3 regions of the Arthrobacter sp. SAFR-044 genome follow, and region 3 is predicted to be linked to each of the others. Evidence: riboswitches for the same ligand, from Rfam matches in the RefSeq annotation. Region 3 holds a riboswitch; each other region holds the start of a gene.
What was found. Region 3 has a riboswitch for S-adenosylmethionine ahead of metX (homoserine O-acetyltransferase MetX). Riboswitches for the same ligand answer to the same signal wherever they lie in the genome.
Positions count from the first base shown of each region.

Region 1 (4,959 bases), on a different contig from region 3:
GGGACGTGTCCGGGGAGCCGGACACGCTTGCCCGACTGGTAAAGATCCAGGACCGCCACACCCTGCTGCGCCGCAGCGCCGACGACACCGACCCAGTCGAGCGGGCCGTGGTGGCCAACGCCGACCAACTCGTGATTGTGGTGGCAGCCGCCAACCCGGAGCCGCGCACCGGATTCATTGACCGCGCCCTGGTGGCTGCCTACGACGCCGGGATCGAGCCGATCCTGCTGGTCACCAAGGCCGACGTCAAGGACCCGGCGGAATTGCTGTCCAACTACACCCACCTGGACTTCCCGGTGATCATCAGCCGGACCGCCGATGCAAAGGCGTCCGGGATCGATGCACGGTCCGACGACGGCCTCTCGGCGCGGCTGGACAGCGCGGCGGTGGCCGACCTCCGCGCCCACCTCGACGGCAAGGTCACCGTGATGCTGGGCCACTCGGGCGTGGGCAAGTCCACCATGGTGAACGCGCTGACCGGCGCCGAGCGGGCCACGGGTGGAGTGAACGCGGTCACCGGGCGTGGCCGCCACACCTCGTCGTCGGCCCTGGCCCTGCGCCTGGCGGACGCCCCGGCGGGCAGCTGGATCATTGATACCCCCGGCATCCGTTCCTTTGGCCTGGCGCACGTGGACCCGGACCGGATCCTGCGCTCCTTCCCGGACCTCTCCCCCGGCATCGAAAACTGTGAGCGGGGCTGCAAGCACACTGCAACGGCAGTGGACTGCGGCCTCGATGACTGGGTGGCTGGCGGACACGCGGGTCCCACCGGAGCGGCACGGCTGGCGTCCCTGAGGCGGCTGCTCGGCACGGACCCACGCATGGAGGCACAGGAAACCAAGGAGCTCGGCACCGTCAACTGACGCGTTCTCCCGGCAGAAGCGTCCGCAGACGGTAGTTTGGAACCATGATCCAACCCGCTTCGAGCTACAACGATGACCTGCGCCTGGCCCATGTCCTGGCCGACTCCGTGGATGACCAGACCATGAGCCGCTTCAAGGCCCTGGACCTCCACGTTGAGACCAAGCCGGACCTGACGCCCGTCACCGACGCCGACAAGGCAGCCGAGGAAGCCATCCGCGGCCAGCTCTCCCGCTCCCGGCCCCGCGATGCCGTCCTGGGCGAGGAATTCGGCAGCACCGGCCACGGCTCGCGGCGCTGGATCATCGATCCCATCGACGGGACCAAGAACTTTGTCCGCGGCGTCCCGGTCTGGGCCACGCTGATTGCCCTGGTGGATGAAGGCGAGCCCGTGGTGGGCGTGGTCAGCGCCCCGGCCCTCGGCAAGCGCTGGTGGGCAGCGAAGGGCATGGGTGCGTACATGGGCAGGTCCCTCGCAGCCGCCACCAGGCTCCGCGTCTCCAATGTGTCCAGCCTCTCCGACGCCTCCCTGTCCTACTCCAGCTTGGGAGGCTGGAAGGAACGCGGGAACCTTGACGAGTTCCTCGGCCTGACCGAGGACGTCTGGCGGACGCGGGCCTACGGTGATTTTTGGTCGTACTGCATGGTCGCCGAGGGCTCCGTGGACATCGCCTGCGAACCGGAGCTCAACCTCTACGATATGGCTGCACTGGTGCCGATCGTGGTGGAGGCAGGCGGCCGGTTCACCTCCCTCGAAGGCGAGGACGGACCCTTCGGCGGAAACGCGCTGGCCACGAACTCGATCCTGCACTCAGAGGTGCTGCACCGCCTCAACCCGTATTTGGACGATCTGCTGTAACTGCCACAGTTTCCCCACTTCAGCGAACATTGCGACGCCGGACACCTCCAGGAGGGGGTGTCCGGCGTCGTTTATTCGATGCAGCGTAACAAAGGCCTTAACAATTGCCGCGGCTTTAGTCCTGGCCGCCCCATGTCCTACGCTTTTAGGCAGGTCACGAGTGCCAGCGCAAAACCCCGGTTTGCTGGCCGGCAACCCTCCATTCGCGGCGGGGTGCCCCGGGTGACGACCAGGCCGGTCCGGAGTGGATGCGGCAAGCGCGGATTCCCTATGCGGGGTCCTGTATTCAAGTGAGGTCTCTGTGACAACTGCCACCGTCTCCCCCCAGCCTGCCATTGCCGACGCCGGTATCACCGAAGAACGCCACCGCATTGCCGGCCGCCCCCTTGCTGCCGTCACCGGCGCCGAGATCCAGGCACCGCTGATCTCCGGCGGCCATGTGCGGTACGCGAACCTTGACTATGGCGCTTCCGCTCCGGCCCTCTCCGTGGTTTCCGCCTACCTGAACGAGATCCTGCCCTACTACGCGAGCGTCCACCGTGGGGCCGGCTACGCATCCCAGATCAGCACCTCCGTATACGAAAATGCACGCAGCATTGTCCGGGACTTCGTGGGCGGACGCCCCGACGATTCGGTCATCTTCACCCGCAACACCACGGATTCCCTGAACCTCCTGGCCGGCTGCCTGCCCGCCACCGACGGCCGGCACGACGGCGACGTCCTCTACCTGGACATCGAACACCACGCCAACCTGCTGCCATGGCAGGGCGTTCCGCACCGCAGCATCGTTGCGGCCGACACCATTACCGGCACCCTGGACGCCGTTCGCGCCGAACTGGAGCAGGGCGGAGTCAGCCTGCTGGCGGTCACTGGCGCCTCCAACGTCACCGGCGAAATTCTCCCGATCCGGGCGCTGGCCGCGCTGGCCCATCAGCACGGTGCACGGATCGTGGTGGACGCGGCCCAGCTTGCGCCGCACCGCCGGGTGGACATCAGCGCGGACGACGTCGACTACCTCGCCTTTTCCGGCCACAAGCTGTATGCGCCGTTCGGCGCGGGCGTGCTGGTGGGACGGCCCGACTGGCTGGACACCGGTGTCCCGCACCTCGCCGGTGGCGGGGCGGTCAAGGAGGCAAGGCTCGACGGCGTCAGTTGGGCCACCGGTCCGGCCCGCCACGAGGGGGGCTCGCCGAACGTCCTCGGCGCCGCCACCCTGGCCCGCGCCACCCAGGTCATCGCCGAACTCGACCAGGACCGGTGGCACGCCCACGAATCCGCCATCCGTTCCTTCCTGGTGGAGGGGCTGCAGCGCATCGACGGCGTCACCGTCCACCAGATCTTCAAGGACACCAACCCGGAAACGGACACCATCGGCGTGGTCAACTTCTCTGTGGAGGGCTACGACGCAGGGCTGGTAGCCGCCTACCTCTCCGCAGAGCACGGGGTGGGCCTGCGCGACGGACGGTTCTGCGCCCACCCCCTGCTGAAGCGCCTGGGCCTGCCGTCCGGCTCCCTCCGCGCAAGTTTCGGCGTGGGCTCACGGCTGGAGGACGCCGAACGCCTCCTCGCCGGCATCCAGACGCTGCGCAGCAGCGGACTGGGCTGGGACTACGTGGTGGACGCGGGCCGCTGGGTGCCCGCCAACGACTTCCGCACCTACCCCCACTGGGCACCCAACACCCCCGGAACTGCCGGCGCAGCCCCCTGCACGGACGACTAGGCCCGGACACACGCCCACCCTGCTGATCCCTTCCGTGCGGTAGATTCGAAAGACATCCACATCGGCAGCATCAGAAGGAGGCCACGCGTGGTTCGGGGTGGCCCCAGGCTTGATCACGGCCGGCGCAGGGAACTCGGGCAGAGCTTCCAGGACGGCGGCCGGCACTACCAGCGGGTCCGCCCCGACTACCCTGCGGAGTCCGCCAGGTGGCTGGTGCCCGCCGGAGCCCGTGACGCCCTGGACGTGGGTGCCGGTACGGGAAAGTTCACCGCGTTGCTGCTGGCGCTGGGACTGGACGTCACCGCCGTCGATCCTTCTGCCGACATGCTCGCCCAGCTGAAGGACCATTGCCCCGCCGCCACGGCTGTGCCGGGGACTGCCGAGGCGACAGGCCTTCCCGGCTCGGCCTTCGACGTCGTCACCGTTGCACAGGCGTGGCACTGGTGCGACCCCCACGCCGCAAGCACCGAGCTGGCCCGCGTCCTGCGCCCGCACGGAACTCTCGGCCTTGTCTGGAACCAGCTGGACACCTCCGTCCCCTGGGTGCACCGGCTCTCCCGGATCATGCACGCCGGCGATGTGTACCGGCCAGGCCATAAGCCCGTCGTCGGAGCCGAATTCCACGTGCTTGAAGGGCATGTCACCCACTGGCAGGACAGGGTGACCACCGGGGATCTGATGGAGCTCACCAAGTCGCGGAGCTATTATTTGCGGGCCGGCGAGGCGACGCGGGCGAAAGTCCTGGCCAACCTGGACTGGTACCTGCATGAACACCTGGCCTATGCCCCGGACCAGGAGCTTGACCTTCCCTACCTCACCTTGGCCTGGCGCGCCGTCAAGGCATGACACCTGCCGTCTCCGACTGTGTGAAGGAAGGAACGCGCGCTGCCTCACCGGCCTAACCGGTAGGCTTGAACATGTGAAGACCAGCGCGCCCTCCTCCTCAATCGAGGACTACGTCAAGGTCATCTATTCATTCACCGAATGGCAGGACAAGCCCATCACGTCCTCCCAGCTGGCACAGCGGCTGGGAGTGGCCAATTCTTCAGTGTCGGAAATGGTCCGCAAGCTGAAGGACCAGGGCCTGGTGGACCACAAGCCCTACAGCGCCGTCACGCTGACCGAGGCCGGCCTGCGCCTGGCCCTGTCAATGGTCCGGCGGCACCGGCTCATCGAGACCTACCTCGTCCAGCGGCTCGGCTACAGCTGGGACGAGGTCCACGATGAAGCTGAACAGCTGGAGCACGCCGTGTCGGATACGTTCATCGAACGCGTTGCCGCCAAGCTCGGGGACCCCAAGCGGGACCCGCACGGCGACCCCATCCCTACCGCGGACGGCCAGGTCCTGATGCCGCGCGCCCACCTGCTCGCCGCGCTGGACCAGGGACACAGCGGCAAAATCACCCGGATCAGTGACGACAATCCTGAGCTCCTGCGGTACCTCGCCGCCCAGGACATCGACCTCGACGCGGACGTCGAGGTGCTGGGACGGAGGCCGTTTGGTGGTGCCCTGATGGTG
Region 1 is NZ_JBPFDN010000007.1:205,548-210,506, forward strand. It holds gene rsgA (ribosome small subunit-dependent GTPase A) at 1-863, shown strand, start outside; gene hisN (histidinol-phosphatase) at 908-1,720, shown strand; SAM riboswitch class IV at 1,873-1,986, shown strand; gene ACR65J_RS13015 (aminotransferase class V-fold PLP-dependent enzyme) at 2,022-3,440, shown strand; gene ACR65J_RS13020 (class I SAM-dependent methyltransferase) at 3,528-4,286, shown strand; gene ACR65J_RS13025 (metal-dependent transcriptional regulator) at 4,360-4,959, shown strand, end outside.
Region 1: it holds a riboswitch for S-adenosylmethionine, as region 3 does, so the genes downstream of both, ACR65J_RS13015 (aminotransferase class V-fold PLP-dependent enzyme) here and metX (homoserine O-acetyltransferase MetX) in region 3, are expected to answer to the same signal.

Region 2 (4,959 bases), on a different contig from region 3:
GTTCCAGTCGAAGCTCGTACCGCCGCTGCAACACATCAACATCAGCACCAACACCCACCCCGGCAGCCAGGAAAGAGTCCTCACGGTCCAGTGCATCAAGAGCAGCAACAGAGGCATGAACACCCTCCATAGCCACCTCACCACCTGCGCTGATTCCCATGGAAACATCATCCAACGAGGCACTGACATTCAAGCCTGCCATCTCAACCTTTCCGGTGGCGGCGCAACTGGCGCCCGGCGGCAGTTGGATCAGGAAACCATGGCGCCCGCCAGCCGGCCGTGGCATACTCTGGCGCGTGACGCCGTCGTACGCCTTTCAAGCTGAACTCTGGTTGTACCAGGGTGAGGCGGGATGGCATTTCCTCACCCTGCCCGCGGAGGTTGCTGACCAGATCGCGGAAATCAGCCCCGCAGCGCGCAAAGCGTTCGGCTCTGTAAAGGTCACGGCGGAAGTCAAGGGCCACGTATGGCAGACGTCGCTGTTCCCCGACAGTAAAAGCGCCTCGTACCTGCTGCCCGTCAAGAAAGCCGTCAGGGACAAGGCACACCTCAGCGCCGGTGACAGCGTACAAGTCCAACTGGACATCGAGCCGGACTCTTCCCCACCCAGCTAGATCTGCTTCAGTGCCTGTTCCAGGTCGCGGATGAGGTCGTCCGGGTCCTCGAGGCCCACCGAGAGCCGGACCACGCCGTCAGTCAGGCCGATGGCTGCGCGCCCCTCCGGACCCATCGCGCGGTGGGTAGTGGTGGCGGGGTGCGTGATCAGGGACTTGGCATCACCGAGGTTGTTGGAAATATCGATGATCCGCAGCCCGTCCAGCAGCGCGAAGGCCGCTTCCTTGCCTGAGCGTCCCCCGGATGAAGCAAGCTCGAAGGTAAGGACCGTGCCGCCGGCGCTCATCTGCTTTGCCGCGAGCTGGTACTGCGGGTGCGACTTCAGGAGCGGATACTTCACCCAGCCCACCGCCGGCTGTTCCTCCAGCCACTCGGCAAGCCGCAGCGCGGTGGCCGACGAGTGGCTGACCCGCAGGCCCATGGTCTCCAGACCCTTGGTCAGCACCCAGGCGTTGAAAGCCGAAAGCGCTGGGCCGGTGTGCCGCATCAACTGCTTCACTGGTCCCTCGATGAATTCCTTGGTGCCCAGGATGGCGCCGCCCATCACCCTGCCCTGCCCGTCAATGTGCTTGGTGCCGGAGTAGACGATGACGTCGGCGCCGAGGTCACCGCAGCGCTGCAGCAGGGGAGTGGCAAAGACGTTGTCCGCCACCACGGTGGCCCCGGCCGCATGCGCCAGTTCACTGACGGCAGCGATGTCCACGATCTCCTGCATGGGGTTTGACGGGGACTCGAAAAAGACGGCGGTGGTGGGCTTGGAGAGGGCTTCGCGCCACTGGTCCAGGTCCGGTCCGTCCACGAAGACCGTCTCCACACCCCAGCGGGGCAGGATCTCGTTCAGGATCACAAAGCACGAGCCGAACAGCGAGCGGGCCGCCACCACACGGTCGCCGGCAGCCAGCAGGGCGCCCAGCGCGGTGAATACCGCAGACATGCCCGACGCCGTCGCGAAGCATGCTTCGGTGCCTTCCAGCAGCCTGAGCCGCTCCTGGAAGGTGGCCACGGACGGGTTGCCGTAGCGGGAGTAGACAAAGCGCTCGTCCTCGCCGGTGAACGCGCGTTCGGCTGCCGCCGCGGATTCGTACACGAATCCGGAGTTCAGGAAGATGGCCTCGGACGTTTCCTGGAAGTTGCTGCGGTCCAGGCCTCCACGGACTGCCTGGGTATCGGGGCTCCAGCCGGCGGCGTCTGGGTTTAAGGTCACTTAGTTCTTTCCGAGGTTGGTGGGCAGGCCGCGGTTCTTCCAGCCATTGACGGTGCGTTCGCCGTAGCGGTCCGGTTCGCCTTCGAAGCCCTCCAGCACGCTGTAGGCGGTGAAGCCGGCCTGGGTGGCTGCAGCTGCCGCGGCAATGGACCGCTGGCCGGACCGGCACAGGAACAGCAGTTCCGCGCCCGGATCCTCCGGCGCCTGCTCCTTGAGGTCCTTGACGAAGTCGGGGTTGGGGATGCCACCAGGGAAGGTCCACTGGATGAAGAGGGGATCGTTGTCCGTGGCTTTGGTGTCCGGGATGCCGATGTGGGCCCATTCGCCCTCGGTGCGGACGTCCACCAGGACGGCACCCTGCTCCAGCTTGGCCCATGCTTCCTGGGGCGTCAGGTCTCCGGCGTAGCTCATGCGTGGCCCTCGCCGTCGAACTCGCCTTCAAATTCGGCATCCAGCTTGTCCACCGCGGTGGCCACGGCGGCATCGGCTGAGGCGATCGCGGCCGGAAGGACAATGGCCTGCGCCACGATCACGGTGGTGCCGTTGAAGGTTGCTGCCGGGCTGCCGTGCAGCACATAGCCGTCGGCGAGTGCAGCGGAGATCCGCTCACAGAATTCACGGTTGTCCGCGCCGGTAATCAGGCGGTAGGACAGTCTTTCGTCAGGGGCGGGTGCGTCGGACACGACGGATCTCCTTCTTTCACGTTTGCAGCTCGAATCGGTCGATATGCCGAGTATTCACCTGAGGCACCCCGCCGCGAAAGGGAGGGTTGCCGACCGGCAAGTCAGGGCTTGGCACCGGTACTCATTACTCCCCAAAAAAATAACACCTGCCGCGCCCGGCCGCATCGCCGCCGTCGTCATGTTCCGTAACTGAGCCCCAGTCGGACCGCCGGTGACACGGCACGAGCAGCGCCGCAGGTCAAAAAGTCCTTACCCGAGGCCGCCTCAGGGCATGAAAAATGCTGCGGCACAAAAGTGCCACAGCATGTAATCGTCTGCCGCCGGTTACCCGGGGCGCTGGAAGTCCGGAGCGCCTTAAACGAGGCGCGGGTAGCTGCTGAGGATGTAGTCCGCGGCGGCCGGTCCTTTCATGCGCAGTCCGTTATGCCGGACCGAAACCTTGTGCTTCATGGCAGCCCAGAAGCTGGACTCGTTGCCCGTGGGCTGTTCGTTGACGAAGCACCAGCTGGTGTACAGCCCGTAAAGGCGGTCGCGGTCGAGGCTGGATTCCGAGGCGTGGTCTGCGTAGGTGGCTTCGTGGAGGAAAAGATCAAACTGCGAATTGGCCATGATGGCGTCCCTTCGCTCGGTGCGTGGTGCCGCCGGTAGGCTGCAGCGGCGAACCTCGATGCCCTGCACAAAGTGGCAAAGGATTATGTAGGCGCATCCCTCAGATTTCGGGGGAAGCCCAAGCCCTCTCACCAACTTGTCTACGATGTAGACTTTACCCGGAGACAAGATATGAGGCAACCGTCCCACTTAAAGATGGAGCGGGCCAGGTGTTTGGGAAACGTGCTTGCCCGGGCGGCACTATTCGAAGGATGCCCGGCGCCGGTCCTGCAGGCGGGTGTTCCAGACGTCCGGCCGGTTCACCCGGAACCGTCGCCCCGTGAGGGCTTTGGCGTTGAGCCTGATGTAGTTGGCCTTTTCGCCTGGCTGCCACGGTTCCAGGCCAAGCCTGTCCACGGCATCCTTCACGCCCTGGTCCTCGAGGATCTCGGTTTCGCCCCGCACCACCACACTCCATGCCTGTTCCGAGGCGGGGTCATAGCCGTCGATCTCCAGTGCCGCCGGCCGTTCCATCCGTGCACCCCAAAGCTTTGATCCGGGCGCCGTGCGGAAGACGATGCTGCGCAGGTGGACAGCGTAGTTCACGGGGAAGATCTCAGGATGTTCATCCACCACGATGGCAAGCCTGCCCACGGTGTCGTTGTCGAGGAGTTCCCAGCAGTCGTCGAAGGACAGGTTTTCAATCGGCAGGTTTCGCGAGTCCATGGTCCACACCTTACGGGTGATGCCGGAGCGGGAAAAGGGATTGCGCCGCTTGACGCGGACTAGTGGATGCCGGCGAAAAGTTCACTCAACTCGGCGGTCAGTTCCTTCTGGATGGACGGGGTGCCGATTTCCTTGCCGTCGATCCGGTTCACGGGGGCCAGCAGGCGGACGCTGGAGATCAGCCAGACCGCGTCGGCGTCCGTGAGGTCCCGGGGCTCCAGCGGACCGTAGCCCAGTTCCCAGCCCGCCGCCTTGGCGGCGGCGAAGAGGGCGCCCTGCGATGTTCCGGCCAGAATGCCGCTGTCCAGCTGCGGGGTGATGAGACGCTTCACTGTTGTGCCGTCGTCGGACTTTTCCACATGCGCAAGCAGCACGGTGGAGGTGGGGCCCTCCAGCACGCGACCATCAGAGGACAGAAAGATGACGTCGTCGGCGCCCTGTTTGTGGGCATGGCGCAGCGCGGCCATGTTGACGGCGTAGGAGAGCGTCTTGGCGCCCAGGAGCAGCCACGGCGCCCGTTCGGCCACATCACTGTCGTAACCCCGGTCAAGGAGGATGACGTCGATGCCCGTTTCCCGCTGCCGGCGGCCGGCAGCCCCGGCCGGCGACGCCTGCACCCAGGCCGTGGGCGCTGCGCCTTCCACGCCGCGGGTCACCACCAGTTTGACCACCAGTTCATCGGCGGCGGCGTCTGCCGGCGGGTTCTCGGATCGGTGCCGTGCAACCGCAGCCGCAATAACGCGCCGCCACGCGTCCTGGTCCGGGATGACCAGGTCCAGCGCCGCGGCGGAGCCCCCAAGCCGGTCCAGGTGGGCCTGCATCTTCCGCACCGTTCCACCCACGGCCAGCATGGTTTCGAAGACGCCGTCGCCGCGGGTGACCCCGAGGTCGGTGACCAGCAGCTGGGGTTTGGTGGCATCGGCCACCCTGCCGTCGGGGAAAGCGGGATCGAGGAAGGCGAGAACCACGGGGGCTGGTGAGGTCATGGCACCAGCTTAGTGCTGTACCGCGGATAAGCTGGGCGGAGTGCACCGGCCGGAAGCCGTCCTCCGGAGCCCAATCTCCCCGGGGGTTTTAGACGTGTTGTGGCCTTTCTCGCTTGCCGGCACCGCGCCGACGTGGGTGGTGGTGCTCCTGGGCTTC
Region 2 is NZ_JBPFDN010000003.1:152,386-157,344, forward strand. It holds partial or broken gene ACR65J_RS05755 (HNH endonuclease signature motif containing protein) at 1-160, opposite strand, end outside; gene ACR65J_RS05760 (DUF1905 domain-containing protein) at 297-614, shown strand; gene ACR65J_RS05765 (O-succinylhomoserine sulfhydrylase) at 611-1,819, opposite strand; gene ACR65J_RS05770 (rhodanese-like domain-containing protein) at 1,820-2,230, opposite strand; gene ACR65J_RS05775 (DUF1737 domain-containing protein) at 2,227-2,502, opposite strand; SAM riboswitch class IV at 2,516-2,631, opposite strand; gene ACR65J_RS05780 (hypothetical protein) at 2,857-3,111, opposite strand; gene ACR65J_RS05785 (pyridoxamine 5'-phosphate oxidase family protein) at 3,352-3,816, opposite strand; gene ACR65J_RS05790 (aminodeoxychorismate lyase) at 3,876-4,802, opposite strand; gene cls (cardiolipin synthase) at 4,897-4,959, shown strand, end outside.
Region 2: it holds a riboswitch for S-adenosylmethionine, as region 3 does, so the genes downstream of both, ACR65J_RS05775 (DUF1737 domain-containing protein) here and metX (homoserine O-acetyltransferase MetX) in region 3, are expected to answer to the same signal.

Region 3 (4,959 bases):
TTGACCTCCGCTGCCTGGTGGCAGAGCGCGGGCCTGCCGGAGAGGCACGCCCGGCACTGCCCACAGCTGGGCACGAAGACCAGCACTACATGGTCGCCCACGGACACGTCGGAGACGCCGTCGCCCACGGACACCACCCGCCCCACGGCCTCGTGTCCCAGGGCCATGGGAAGTGGCCGGACGCGGGAACCGTCCACCACGGACAGGTCCGAATGGCACAGGCTCGAGTAGGTGATGGCAACTCCGAGTTCACCGGCACGCGGCTCCGGCTGTTCCAGTTCCTGCACCAGCAGCGGCCGGGCCTCGGCGTAGGTCTGTTTCCCCTGCGCGCCTGCCTGGGCGGCAGCGGGAACGGTGGAATAGAGGATGGCGGCTTTCATGGGCCTACTTCTTGCCGGCAGCGAGGAGGTCCGCCGTGCCCTTGGCGTCGGCGGCGTCCACGTCGTGCAGCGAGATGCCCCGGGTTTCCTTCAGGAAGAAGACCGCGACGGCGGTGATGGCACACGCGATCAGCAGGTACACCGCCACGGGCACGGAGGACTTGTAGGTGCCCAGGAGCGACGCTGCGATGATCGGGGCCAGGGAGCCTGCCACGATGGACGTCACCTGGTAGCCCAGGGAGACGCCGGAGTAGCGCATCCGGGTGGGGAACATTTCCGCCATAATGGCCGGCTGCCCGGCGTACATGAAGGCGTGGAACACCAGGCCGATCATGATGGCCGCCAGGATGATGAAGTCGTTCTTCGTGTCCATCATGGGGAAGGCGAAGAAACCCCAGGTGGCACCCATGATGGCGCCGGCCATGTAGACCGGCTTGCGGCCGAACCGGTCCGACAGCTTGCCCACCATGGGGACCACCGCGAAGTGGACGCTGTGGGCAACGAGCAGCAGCAGGAGGATCCGCGTGGTATCGGCCTGCACCACGGTCTTCAGGTAGGTGATGGAGAACGTGACCACCAGGTAGTAAAGGATGTTTTCCGCGAAGCGCAGGCCCATGGCGGTGAAGACGCCGCGGGGGTAGCGCCGGAACACCTCGGCGACGCCGTAGCCCTTGTGGCCGGCATCAACTTCTTTACGGGCTTCCAGGAAGATGGGGGCGTCGTTGACCTTGGTGCGGATGTAGTAACCGATCAGGACGATCACGGCGGACAGCCAGAACGCCACGCGCCAGCCCCAGCCCAGGAACGCGTCCTGGGTCAGCGTGGAGGACAGGACGAACAGCACGGCCGTGGCCAGCAGGTTGCCCAGGGGCACCGCGGACTGCGGCCAGCTGGCCCAGAACCCGCGGGATTTGTTGGGGCTGTGCTCTGCCACGAGGAGGACGGCGCCGCCCCACTCCCCGCCCACGGCAAAGCCTTGGGCAAACCGGAGGAAGACCAGCAGTGCGGGCGCCCAGTAGCCGATCTGCGAGAACGTGGGCAGGCAGCCCATGAGGAAGGTGGAGACCCCCACCAGGATGATGCTCAGCTGCAGCAGCTGCTTGCGGCCGAACTTGTCGCCGAAGTGGCCGAAGACGATGCCGCCGATGGGGCGTGCAACGAAACCGACGGCATAGGTGAGGAAGGCAGCGATGATACCGTCCAGTTCCGTGCCGGCGTTGGGGAAGAAGGCCTTCCCGAACACCAAGGTGGCGGCCGATGCGTAGAGGAAGAACTCGTACCACTCCACGACGGTGCCGGCCATGGACGCCGTTACCACTTTCTTCAGGCCTGAAGCCTTGACGTCGGTTTCCTCTGTGCGCCTTGCGGCGGAGCTTTCCGTACTCATGTGAACTCCTTCGGCGTCGTCGTCGACACCACGGGGACCAGTCAATGGCAAACGGATGTGATGCACACCACGAAAGCCGGATTCGATGAGTATGGTCTGCCTGCGGCGCAACCTCAACGCCGAATAGTGCAGAAGGCATCTGCAGGAATGCACACTGCCGGGTGTTCCCGGGGCGCTGCCTAGGCCAGGAAGCTGCTCCGCAGCTGGCCGCCCAGCTGCCCAATCTCGGTCAGGAACCCGTCGTGCCCGATCGGCGCCTGGATGACATGGACATCCACGTCGCCAGGCAGGGCCTGGGCCAACTCGTGGGACTGGGACGGGAAATAGAGCCTGTCGGAGTCCACTGCGGCCACGAAGAACCGCGCCGTGGAGGTGGCCAGGGTTTCGGCCAGGGTTCCCCGTCCCCGGCTGACATCGTGGCTCATCAGCGCTTCAGTCAGGGCGATATAGCTGTTGGCGTCGAACCGCTTCACCAGCTTGTTGCCCTGGTGGTCCAGGTAGCTTTCCACCTGGTAACGGCCGCGGGAGGCCAGGACTTCCCCCTGCAGGGGGGACTCGGGCGCCTGGGGTTCCCGGCCAAAGCGGCCTTCCAGTTCCGCAGCCGACCGATAGGTGATGTGGGCGATCCGGCGGGCGAGCGCCAGCCCGTCTTCCGGACATGGACCGCCGTAGTAGTCCCCGCCGTTGAAGTTGGGGTCCTGGCGGATGGCCAGCGTCTGGGCCTGTGCGAAGGCGATCTGTTCGGCTGTGCTGGCGGCCCCGACGGAAATCACGGCGCAGCGCTGCACACGCCCGGGATAGGTCACTGCCCATTCCAGTGCGCGGGCGCCGCCCATCGACCCGCCTAGGACGGCGAACCAGCTCTTGATGCCCAACTGGTCCGCCAGCCTTGCTTCGGCGACAGTGCTGTCGCGCAGTGTGACGAGGGGGAACCTGGAGCCCCAGGGGCGGCCGTCCGGGGCCGGCGACGACGGGCCGGTGGATCCGTAGCAGCCGCCGACAATGTTGATGGACACCACGAAGAAGCGGTCCGTATCCACGGGAGCGCCGGGACCGGCCAGCTGCTCCCACCAGCCTTCTTCGTCGGTGTCGCCGCGGGTTACGTGGGTGCTGCCGGTCAGGGCGTGCTCGATCAGGATGGCGTTGCTGGCGTCCGCGTTGAGCGTCCCCCAGGTTTCGTAGGCCAGGGTGACGTCCGGGAGGTATCCCCCGGCTTCGAGTTCCAGTCCCCCGATGGAGGCGTAACGGACGATTCCGTGTTCGGGGATGGTGGTTCGGGCGACGGTAACCGTCATGGCAAGACCTCTTCTACGCGCTTGCCTGCCGTCGTCTGACCGGCAGGCCAGGTCCTCACCCGGGGCACCCCACCGCGGATGGAGGGTTGCCGGCCAGCAAGCCGGGGCTGTCACTGGCACTCATGACCTGGTTCGAGTGTACGAAACACCCCCCGCTCCAGGCCAAGAGTATGACTGGTTGTGACTTCCCGGCTTGCCGGCGGCACCGGCGGTGCCCCTGGCGTGTGGGGCTAGGAGTCAGCGCTCTTGGCTGCCCGGAATCCTGCTTCCAGGTCGGCCAGGATGTCGTCGATGTGCTCCAGGCCCACGGAAAGCCGGACCAGCCCCGGATGAACCCCGGCCACCACCTGCTGCTCCGGCGAGAGCTGGCTGTGCGTGGTCGACGCCGGGTGGATGACCAGGGAGCGGACGTCACCGATGTTGGCCACGTGGGAGTGCAGCTCCAGTGCATCAACGAAGCGCTTGCCGGCTTCCGCGCCGCCGGCCAGGTTGAAGGCCACGACGGCGCCCGTTCCCTTGGGCCCGTACTTGCGGCCACGCTCGTACCAAGGGCTGGACGGCAGCCCCGCGTAGGCGACGGATTCGACGTCGTCCCTTGCTTCCAGCCAGCGCGCCACATCCGTGGCATTCGCAACGTGGCGCTCCACCCGCAGGCTCAACGTCTCCAGGCCCTGGGAAATCAGGAAGGCGTTGAAGGGCGACACCGCCGAGCCCAGGTCGCGCAGCAACTGCACACGGGCCTTGAGGATGTATGACAGGTTGGCCCCGAGTGCGCCGCCTTCACCCAGGTCGCGTGCGTAGACAAGGCCGTTGTAGGTGGGATCCGGGGTGTTGAAGCCCGGGAACCGTTCCGGGTCCTTGCCGAAATCGAACTTGCCGGAATCGACGATGACGCCGGCAATGGCTGAACCGTGGCCGCCCAGGTACTTGGTGGCCGAGTGGATCACGATGTCCGCGCCCCACTCCAGCGGGCGGATCAGGTAGGGGGTTGACAAGGTGTTGTCCACGATCAGGGGAACCCCGGCCTGGTGGGCCACCTGCGAGATGCCTTCGATGTCCAGGACATCCTGGCGCGGGTTGGACACCACTTCACCGAAGAAGAGCTTGGTGTTGGGCTGCACGGCATCGCGCCACTGGTCCAGGTTGTCAGGGTCGTCCACGAAGGTGACCGAAATGCCGAACTTCTTCAGGGTGTGGGCGAACAGGTTGTAGGTTCCGCCGTAGAGGCTGGGGCTGGCCACGATGTGGTCCCCTGCCTCGGCAATGTTCAGGACGGCGAAGGTTTCGGCGGCCTGCCCCGAGCTCAGCAGCAGCGCTGCCAGGCCTCCTTCGAGGCTGGCAATCCGCTGCTCGACGGCGTCCTGGGTAGGGTTGCCGATGCGGGTGTAGATGGGTGCAAGTTCGGCCAGGGCAAAGCGGTTGGCGGCGCTTTCGGCGCTGGGGAACACGAATGACGTGGTCTGGTAGATGGGCAGGGCCCGGGCACCCGTGGCGCTGTCCACCTCCTGCCCTGCGTGGATCTGGCGGGTTTCGAAGGACCATCCGTTGGACATCCAAATCTCCTTTGACATGGGCCCGGCATGCTCACCGGCAGTACGGGCCGCGCTTGCTCCCGGCTGTTGCCGGAGAGCCAGGTCTTCACCCGGGGCACCCCACCGCGGATGGAGGGTTGCCGGCCAGCGGGCCGGGGCTTGGCGCTGGCACTCATGACCTGGGCCCAGTCTAGGAACCGGATGGTTGCCCTGGACAGCATTGTGACGAACATGGTCTTCATGCCGGTCCTTCTGCCTCGGGACGGGGGCGCCCCGCCCGTCAAATGCTAGTAAGGGTACCCTTAGCTGAGAGCCGGATCACAAAGTGCCAAGATGATCGCATGCGCATGGATCACGTCTCTTAC
Region 3 is NZ_JBPFDN010000001.1:446,186-451,144, reverse strand. It holds gene ACR65J_RS01915 (zinc-binding dehydrogenase) at 1-380, opposite strand, end outside; gene ACR65J_RS01910 (MFS transporter) at 385-1,767, opposite strand; gene metX (homoserine O-acetyltransferase MetX) at 1,947-3,062, opposite strand; SAM riboswitch class IV at 3,075-3,190, opposite strand; gene ACR65J_RS01900 (bifunctional o-acetylhomoserine/o-acetylserine sulfhydrylase) at 3,293-4,615, opposite strand; SAM riboswitch class IV at 4,660-4,774, opposite strand; gene ACR65J_RS01895 (VOC family protein) at 4,936-4,959, shown strand, end outside.